One region of the Roseateles sp. FW301-B2 genome, then DNA from elsewhere that is predicted to be linked to it. Evidence: riboswitches for the same ligand, from Rfam matches in the RefSeq annotation. Region 1 holds a riboswitch; the other holds the start of a gene.

Region 1 (3,868 bases):
CGGGGGCGGATGACCCGGTGCTGGCGGTGCAGCAGCTGCTCTCGGTGCGGCCGGTGGCCGACAGCCAGCTGTTGCAGCTGCAGGCCCAGAGCCCGGACGCCGCACTGGTGGCGCCCCTGGTCAACACCCTGGTGGAGGTGTACCGGCGCGCCCAGAGCGAGAGCGGCAGCCTGGCCTCGAACGAGAAGCTGGATGCGGCGCGCGAGGAGATCCGCGTGATCGAGGCCAGGCTGGCGGACAAGCGCCACGCCGCCGAGAGCTACCGGCAGCAGAACCACATCGTGTCCAGCGAGCGCGACGAGAGCCAGGCGCTCGCACGCCTGAAGGGCCTGAACACCTCGCTGCAGCAGGCCACCGACCGCCAGGCGGTGAGCGAGGGCAAGGTGCAGGCGCTGGAGCAGGCCGTGGCGCGCGGCGCACGCCTGCCCCAGGCCCGGGACAACCCCACGGTGGCCGGCCTGGAGGCGCGGCTCTCGCAGGCGCGCGAGGACTGGCGCGGCATGGAGCGCCAATACACGCCGCAGTATCTGGACATGGACCCGGGCGCACGCGCGCTGAAGGCGCGCATCGCCAATCTGGAACAGCAGCTGGACGCCGAGCGCAGCAAGTCGCAGCAGATGGCCCTGGCCGAGGCGCGCGAGGAACTGGCCTCCGCCAAGACCACGGTGCAGCGCCTGCAGCAGCAACTCAGCGGCGATCGCCAGGAAGTGCAGTCCGCCAGCCAGCAGCTGGGCGCCTACCAGGTCATGCAGGCCGAGGTCCACGGCCTGGAGCAATTGCTGCAAACGGCCAGGCAGAAGCTGCTGGCGCTGGAGTCCAGCGAGCGCGCGCGGCGGCCGCAGCTGCTGGTGCTGGAGCCGGCGGTGACGCCGGCGGCGCCCAGCAGCCCGGCCTATTGGCGCGATGCCGGCCTGGTGCTGGCGGGCGCGCTGCTGCTGGGCTTTCTGGCGGTCTGGTTCGTCGAGTTCTTCAACCGCAGCGAGGCGGCCGCGCCGGTGAGCACCACGGTGGTGATCCCCCCGGCCATGATGGGTCTGCAGGGGCAGGCCGGCATGCCGCCGCAGGCCGTGCTGCCCGCGGCGCCGGAGCGGGCCTTGCTGGCCGGCGCACCGCCGCGCGAGTTGCAGGCCGGCGAGGTCGGGCAATTGCTCGCGGCCGCGACGCCCGAGCACAAGCCGGTGCTGGCGGCGCTGTTGTGCGGCCTGACGGTGGACGAGTTGCTGGCCCTGCAGCTGCAGCATGTGGACGCCAAGCGCGGCCAGCTGCAGGTGCCGGGTGCCGACGCGCGCCGCCTGCCGCTGGCGGCGCCCTTGCGCGCGGCCTGGGCGCTGAATGCCGGTGGCGCGGCCGAGCTGCCGCTGCTGCAGCATGCGAGCGGGCGGGCCCTGCAGGCCGACGAGGTGCACATGATCGTCGCCGCCACCGCGCACGACGCGCAGCTCGACGGCGCCGACGCCCTCACGGCCGAGATGCTGCGCCACAGCTACATCGCTTTCCTGGTGCGCCAGGGCCTGCGCTTCAGCGAGCTGGGCCAGCTGGTGGGGCGGCTCAGCAGCGAGGCCCTGAATGCCCTGGCGCCGCTGGCGCCTGCCAGCGAGCGGCGTGGTATCGAGGACATCGAAGCACTGCTGCCGGCGCTGCGCGACTGAGGCGGGCGCCGCACCCGCCCAAGCGTGCAATATTGCCGCTGTGCGCCGGATGTAAGCCGATGTATCGCGCCCGGCATTGACGCCTATCAGGGTAAACACCAGAATTCGCCGCTTGGCACACCTGCGCGAAAGCCAGGGTCGCAAAGCCTCCGGTCTGCCTTCCGCCCTCTCGGGCGGGAAACGATAGCGGGGTTGCCGTGGTAGTTGCTGCCCCTGCGCCCGCGCGCATGGGCCGGGCCGCCTCGTCAAGGCGTTATCACGCCCTTTGTTCCCCCATGCTTCATGCGCGCGTGCCGGCCGGCCTCAGGGCTGGCACCGCAGCCGCGCGGACCGCGGCCGACCGAACCGGAATGCCCAGCCTCCCGCGCTGCGGCCGCGACGCGACATGAAGTCCCTGAACCTTTCCACCCGGCTGGCGCTGAGCTTCGCGCTCGTGGTCGGCATCTTCCTGGTCGTGCTGGGCAGCGCGGCATTCAGCGCACGCCAGGTGATGGAGGCCACGGCCGACATGAACCGCGAGGCCGAGCTGCTCAAGCTGGCCGACCAATGGCTGGGCGATGTGCGCCAGAACTCGGCGCGTTCGCTGGCGGTGGCCCAGGCCGACGGCAGCCAGCTGCTGGACTTCTTCAAGGAGGCCATGGCGGCCACCAGCCGCAGCACCACCGAGACGCAGAAGCGCTTCAACGAACGGGCCGTGCTGCCCGCGTCCAAGCAGGGTGCGGAGGAGGTGGGCCGGGTGCGCTCCGAGTGGCTGGCCATGCGCGAGGAGATCAACAAGGCCAAGACGGCCGGCGACGATGCCGCCGCCAAGGCGCTGATCGCCTCCAAGTTCCTGCCCATTACCGACAAGTACGTGGCCGCGGTACAGGCCCTGGCCGACACCCAGCTGAGCCAGCTGCACGAGCTGGAGGCGCAGGTGGAGGCGCGCTTCGGCCAGCTCTTCATGCTGGCCGGTGCGCTCACGCTGGCGGCCGTGCTGCTGGCGGTGGTGGTGTGCTGGCGCTTCGTCAGCCAGCTGACCCGCACGATCGGCGAGACCGTGCAGGCGGCGCGCCGCTTCGGCCATGGCGACCTGACCCAGGACATCGTGGTGCGCGGCGACGACGAGCTGGCGCAATTGCAGCTGGCGCTCAACGAGGCGCAGGCCCAGCTGCGCAAGCTGGTGGCGGCGGTGCGCGCCGGCACCGAGAACATCAATGTGGCGAGCCGCGAGATCGCCACCGGCAACCATGACCTGAGCGCGCGCACCGAGCAGACCGCCAGCAATCTGGAAGAGACGGCGGCCAGCATGGAGCAGATGTCGGGCGCGATCCGCCAGTCCGCCGACTCGGCCCGCGTCGCCAATCAGCTCGCCAGCACGGCCGGCGCCAGCGCCGAGCAGGGCGGCCGCGTGGTCGGCCAGGTGGTCAGCACGATGGGCGAGATCAACGAGTCCTCGCGCCGCATCAGCGACATCATCGGCGTGATCGACGGCATCGCCTTCCAGACCAATATCCTCGCCCTCAATGCGGCGGTGGAGGCGGCGCGCGCCGGCGAGCAGGGGCGCGGCTTCGCGGTGGTGGCCGCCGAGGTGCGCACGCTGGCGCAGCGCAGCGCGCAGGCGGCCAAGGAGATCAAGACCCTGATCAGCGACAGCGTGGAACGCGTCAGCGCCGGCTCCGAGCTGGTCAATATGGCGGGCGCCTCGATGCAGGAGATCGTGCAGAACGTCAGCCGGGTGCGCGACATCATCGGCGAGATCGCCAGCTCGGCGACCGAGCAGGCCGAGGGCGTGAACCAGATCAATGCCGCCGTGGCCCAGCTGGACCAGATGACGCAGCAGAACGCCGCCCTGGTGGAAGAGAGTGCCGCCGCCGCCACCAGCATGAGCGAGCAGGCCTCGCAGCTGTCGGCGGTGGTGCAGACCTTCCGCGTGCACACCGCATCCTGAATCCAAGCGAATCCAAGCGAGCGAGCGCCCCATGCAACACGACGAAATCCTGAGCTTCCGCCTCGGCGCGGAGGAGTACGGCATCCCCATCCTCGACGTGCAGGAGCTGCGCAGCTTCGAGCTGCCGACGCGGCTGGCCAATTCGGCCCTGCATGTGCTGGGCATCATCGACCTGCGGGGTCAGATCGTGCCCATCCTCGATCCGCGCGTGCTGCTGGGCGTCGAGGAGCAGGCACCGCTGGCGCAGACGGTGGTGGTGATCGCCAATCTGCGCGGCCGCCTGGTGGGC
Region 2 (3,868 bases), on a different contig from region 1:
TGCCGGCATTGCGCGTGACATAGGCCGCCGGGCGCCCGGCCGGGCTGGTGCGCGGCCAGACGGTCGTGCCATCCATGGGGAAGACCCAGGCGGTATCGGCCTCGCGCGGGTGCACCACCATCGGGAAGCCGATGTCGCCCACGCGCTTGGGCATCTTGCGGCCGATGCGCTGCCACACATCAGCCGCCGGGCTGGCCGAGGTGCTGCCCGACCTGTCCATCCGGTAGATGCCGCAATGGTTCTGCTGGTAGAGGCGATCGGGCATGGCGGGGCACAGCCGCACGCAATGCGGGTCGTGGAAGGTGACGGTGCCCGGATCGAAGCCCTCCACCACCTCCAGGCCCTGGATCAGGGTGGACCAGCTGGCGCCGCCGTCGCGCGACTCGTGCACGCCGCCGCCCGACATCGCGAAGTAGAGATGTTTTGCATCCCGCGGGTCGACGATCACCGAATGCAGCTTCGGCCCGTCCGGCGTACCGTCCTGCACCGAGCCCATCCATTCGCGCAGCTGCGGGTTGTCGTTGACGGCGGGCAGCGGCAGCCAGCTGACGCCGCCATCCTCCGAGCGGAACAGGCCCTGCGGCGAGGTGCCGGCATACCAGCTGCCCGGCTCGCTGGCATGCCCGGGGGTCAGCCAGAACACATGGTCCACGGCGCGGCCTGGCAGGCCGCCGCTCGGCTGGGCGAAGGCGGGCGGCTGCTGCGCCTCCTTCCAGCTGCGGCCGAGGTTGGTGGAGCGGAAGATCGTCGGGCCGAGGTGGCCGGTCTTGGCCGCGGCCAGCAGGGTGCGGCCGTCGCGCGGGTCCAGCTGCAGGTGGCTGATGGTGTGGCCCAGGAAATGCGGCCCATCGGCCGTCCAGGTCTTGCGCCTGGCATCGCCGTGGAAGAGCCAGGCCCCCTTGCGCGTCGCCACCAGCAGCACGAGGCGCGTGGCGGCCTTGCGCCGGCTGGACGAAGAGGAAGAGGCAGGCGAGGCTGGGGGGGCGGTTCGGCGCATGGCGGCTCCTTGCTATGGGCAGACGAAGGGGGACTCACTCCACGACGCGCCATCGTGGGGGATTTCGACAAGCGGCGCGCAGAAATATTCACGCTCTCGCAAACTACTGTATATTCGTACAGCATCAACGCAGCCCCGCGCTGCCCCGTTCGAGGAGCGTAAAGCCATGATCCTGAATCTGAACGATCCCGCCAGCATCCTGGCCTGGTGGCAGGTCCTGCCCCAGCGGCATGGTTCACAGCTGCTGGCGATGGCACGGCTGCGGCCGCAGTTCGCGGCGCCCATCCAGGCGGCGCTGCGGCGCATCCGCGCCGACGCGACCCTGAACGCCCAGTTCGAGCGCGGCCTCACGGACGCCGCCCTGCTGCCCATGCGCCCCGCCGGCCATTGGCAGACCGCCGCCGACGAAGACCGGGCCGAAACGAGCGAGTGCCAGGCCGAGGCGGTGCACTGAGCCGCGGCTGGCTCACGCCATGAGCCAGCCGGCCATGAAGATAGCCCCATGAGCAAGACTGTTGAATTCTGGTACTGGCTGCTGCGCGACCCCGCCACCGGGCGGCGCAGGCAGTCGCTGTGCCGCCTCACCGAGGCGGATGCGCTGCGGCGCGACCCGCAGGCCCAGCGCCTGGCCGGCAGCTGCGAGCTGCGCGTGCTGCCCAAGCATCCGGACGACTATTTTCCGCGCCTGGCCCTGGGGCGCGGCCGCTTGCAAGCAACTGCAGCGCGGGGTAACAGCGGGTAAGGCGGGGCGGCAAGCGCGCCCTCAGGCACTAGCATCCCGGCACTCGGCACACCCGCACGAAAGTCGGGGTCGCAAAGTTTCCGGTCTAAAGCGCTGCCGGTCGCCGGCACCGCCATGACAGCGGGGCCGCCTGCATCTGCTGCAGCGTTCCCGGCGGTCGGATCGGCCTGTTCTCGCCCACGGAGTCCGCCCCACCATGAAGCCGATCAAGACGCTGCTCGTTCTGCCCACCCTGCTGGCCATGGCCTGCACCGCCTGGGCCGCCGGCCCGGCCAGCCCGGCCGTGCCGCATCTGCAGAAGCCGCCCTTCCCGTCCGTCAGCCTGCCCGACAAGCAGGCGGCGGGGCAGCGCGCCATCGACCTGCTGGGCAGTCGCCTGCCCGAGGTGGCGGCCTGGTATCGCAAGTCGCCCGACGAGTTCAAGGCCCTGCTGCTGGCCGACAAGCGCATGCGCATCGACCAGCGCGGCCGCGTGTTCTTCGTCGAAGAGCTCGACCAGGCCTTGCCCGCGGCCTCCAGCCCGGGTCTGCTGGACGGCAGCCTGGCGCCGCTGGAGCAGAGCTTTCTGCTGCACAGCCGGCCCGGCGCGCAGCGCACCATCTACCTGAACTTCAAGGGCGCCACGCTCAGCGGCACCGCCTGGAACGGCAGCGGCGGCAGCATCATCGCCCCGCCCTTCGATCTGGACGGCCTGCCCGGCAGCTTCTCCACCACCGAGCTGCAGCGCATCCAGTACATCTGGCAGCGCGTGGCCGAGGACTATGCGGCCTTCGATGTCGACGTCACCACCGAGGCGGTGGCGCCCGAGCTGCTGACGCGCGCCGGCAGCACCGACCAGGTGTTCGGCACCACCGTGCTGATCACCAGCCGCACCGGCGTCTACAGCTGCAGCTGCGGCGGCGTGGCCTACCTGGGGGTGTTCGACGACACCAGCGACTACTACAAGCCCGCGCTGGTGTTCTACGACGCCCTGGGCCCCGGCAACGAGAAATACGTGGCCGAGGCGATCTCGCACGAGGCGGGCCACAACATGGGCCTGAGCCATGACGGCACCGCCACCACCGGCTACTACCAGGGTCAGGGCAGCGGCGCCACCGGCTGGGCACCCATCATGGGCGTGGGCTACTACCAGGCCCTGGTGCAGTGGAGCAAGGGCGAGTACAGCGGCGCCAACAACGTGCAGGACGACTACGTCGTGATGCAGAGCAACGGCCTGCCGCTGCGGCCCGACGACCATGGCAACAGCGCCGCCACCGCCACCCCGCTCACCGGCAGTAGCAGCGGCGGCATCACCAGCGCCAGCGCCCAGGGCGTGATCGAGCGGCCCGACGATGTCGACGTGTTCGCCTTCTCGGCCGCGGCCGGCCCCGCCAGCTTCAACCTCAGCCCGGCGGCGCGCTCGCCCAATCTCGATGCCCTGATCAGCCTGCGCAACAGCGCCGGCGTGCTGCTGGGCCAGGCCAATCCGCTCGACGCCCTGAACGCCAGCCTCGGCCTCACGCTGCCGGCCGCCGGCAGCTATTACCTCTCCGTGCAGGGCACCGGCAAGGGCGATCCGCTCGTCACCGGCTACAGCAATTACGGCAGCGTGGGCCAATACGCCCTCAGCGCCAGCTATCCCAGCGCAGGCAGCCAGGCGCCCATCGCGGCCATCAGCGCCTCCACGCTGCGCGGCACCGCGCCGCTCAACGTGAGCTTCTCCGGCGCCGGCTCCAGCGACCCCGACGGCAGCCTGGTGGCCTATGACTGGAGCTTCGGCGACGGCGGCAGCGCCAGCGGCGTCAGCAGCGCGCACAGCTATGCCAACCCCGGCAGCTACAGCGCGCAATTGCGCGTCACCGACAACAGCGGCCTCTCGGCCGCCAGCAGCGTCACCATCACGGTGGACGCGCCGGTGGCCATCGTCGAGATGCGCGTGGCCGACATCGCGATGAGTCTCAACGTCGCCAAGAACGGCAACGCGCAGGCCGGCGCGGCCGTCAAGGTGCTGAGCGCCGCCGGCCTGCCGGTGGCCGGCGCCACCGTCACCGGCAAGTGGAGCGGCCTGGTCTCGAGCAATGCCGTCTCCGCCGTCACCGACAGCACCGGCGTCGCGCGCTTCAGCTCGCCCAGCACGCGCAAGACCGGCG

The links. Region 1 has a riboswitch for cyclic di-GMP ahead of AC3WQY_RS21805 (methyl-accepting chemotaxis protein). Riboswitches for the same ligand answer to the same signal wherever they lie in the genome.
Region 2: linked by a shared signal. The riboswitch ahead of AC3WQY_RS22530 (PKD domain-containing protein) and the one ahead of AC3WQY_RS21805 (methyl-accepting chemotaxis protein) in region 1 are both predicted to bind cyclic di-GMP.

The regions. Positions count from the first base shown of each region.
Region 1 is NZ_JBYTBE010000043.1:12,740-16,607, reverse strand. Features, by position in the region: gene AC3WQY_RS21810 (GumC family protein) at 1-1,649, shown strand, start outside; cyclic di-GMP riboswitch class I at 1,754-1,849, shown strand; gene AC3WQY_RS21805 (methyl-accepting chemotaxis protein) at 2,035-3,579, shown strand; gene AC3WQY_RS21800 (chemotaxis protein CheW) at 3,611-3,868, shown strand, end outside.
Region 2 is NZ_JBYTBE010000047.1:2,282-6,149, reverse strand. Features, by position in the region: gene AC3WQY_RS22545 (WD40/YVTN/BNR-like repeat-containing protein) at 1-997, opposite strand, end outside; gene AC3WQY_RS22540 (hypothetical protein) at 1,164-1,451, shown strand; gene AC3WQY_RS22535 (hypothetical protein) at 1,500-1,739, shown strand; cyclic di-GMP riboswitch class I at 1,775-1,873, shown strand; gene AC3WQY_RS22530 (PKD domain-containing protein) at 1,936-3,868, shown strand, end outside.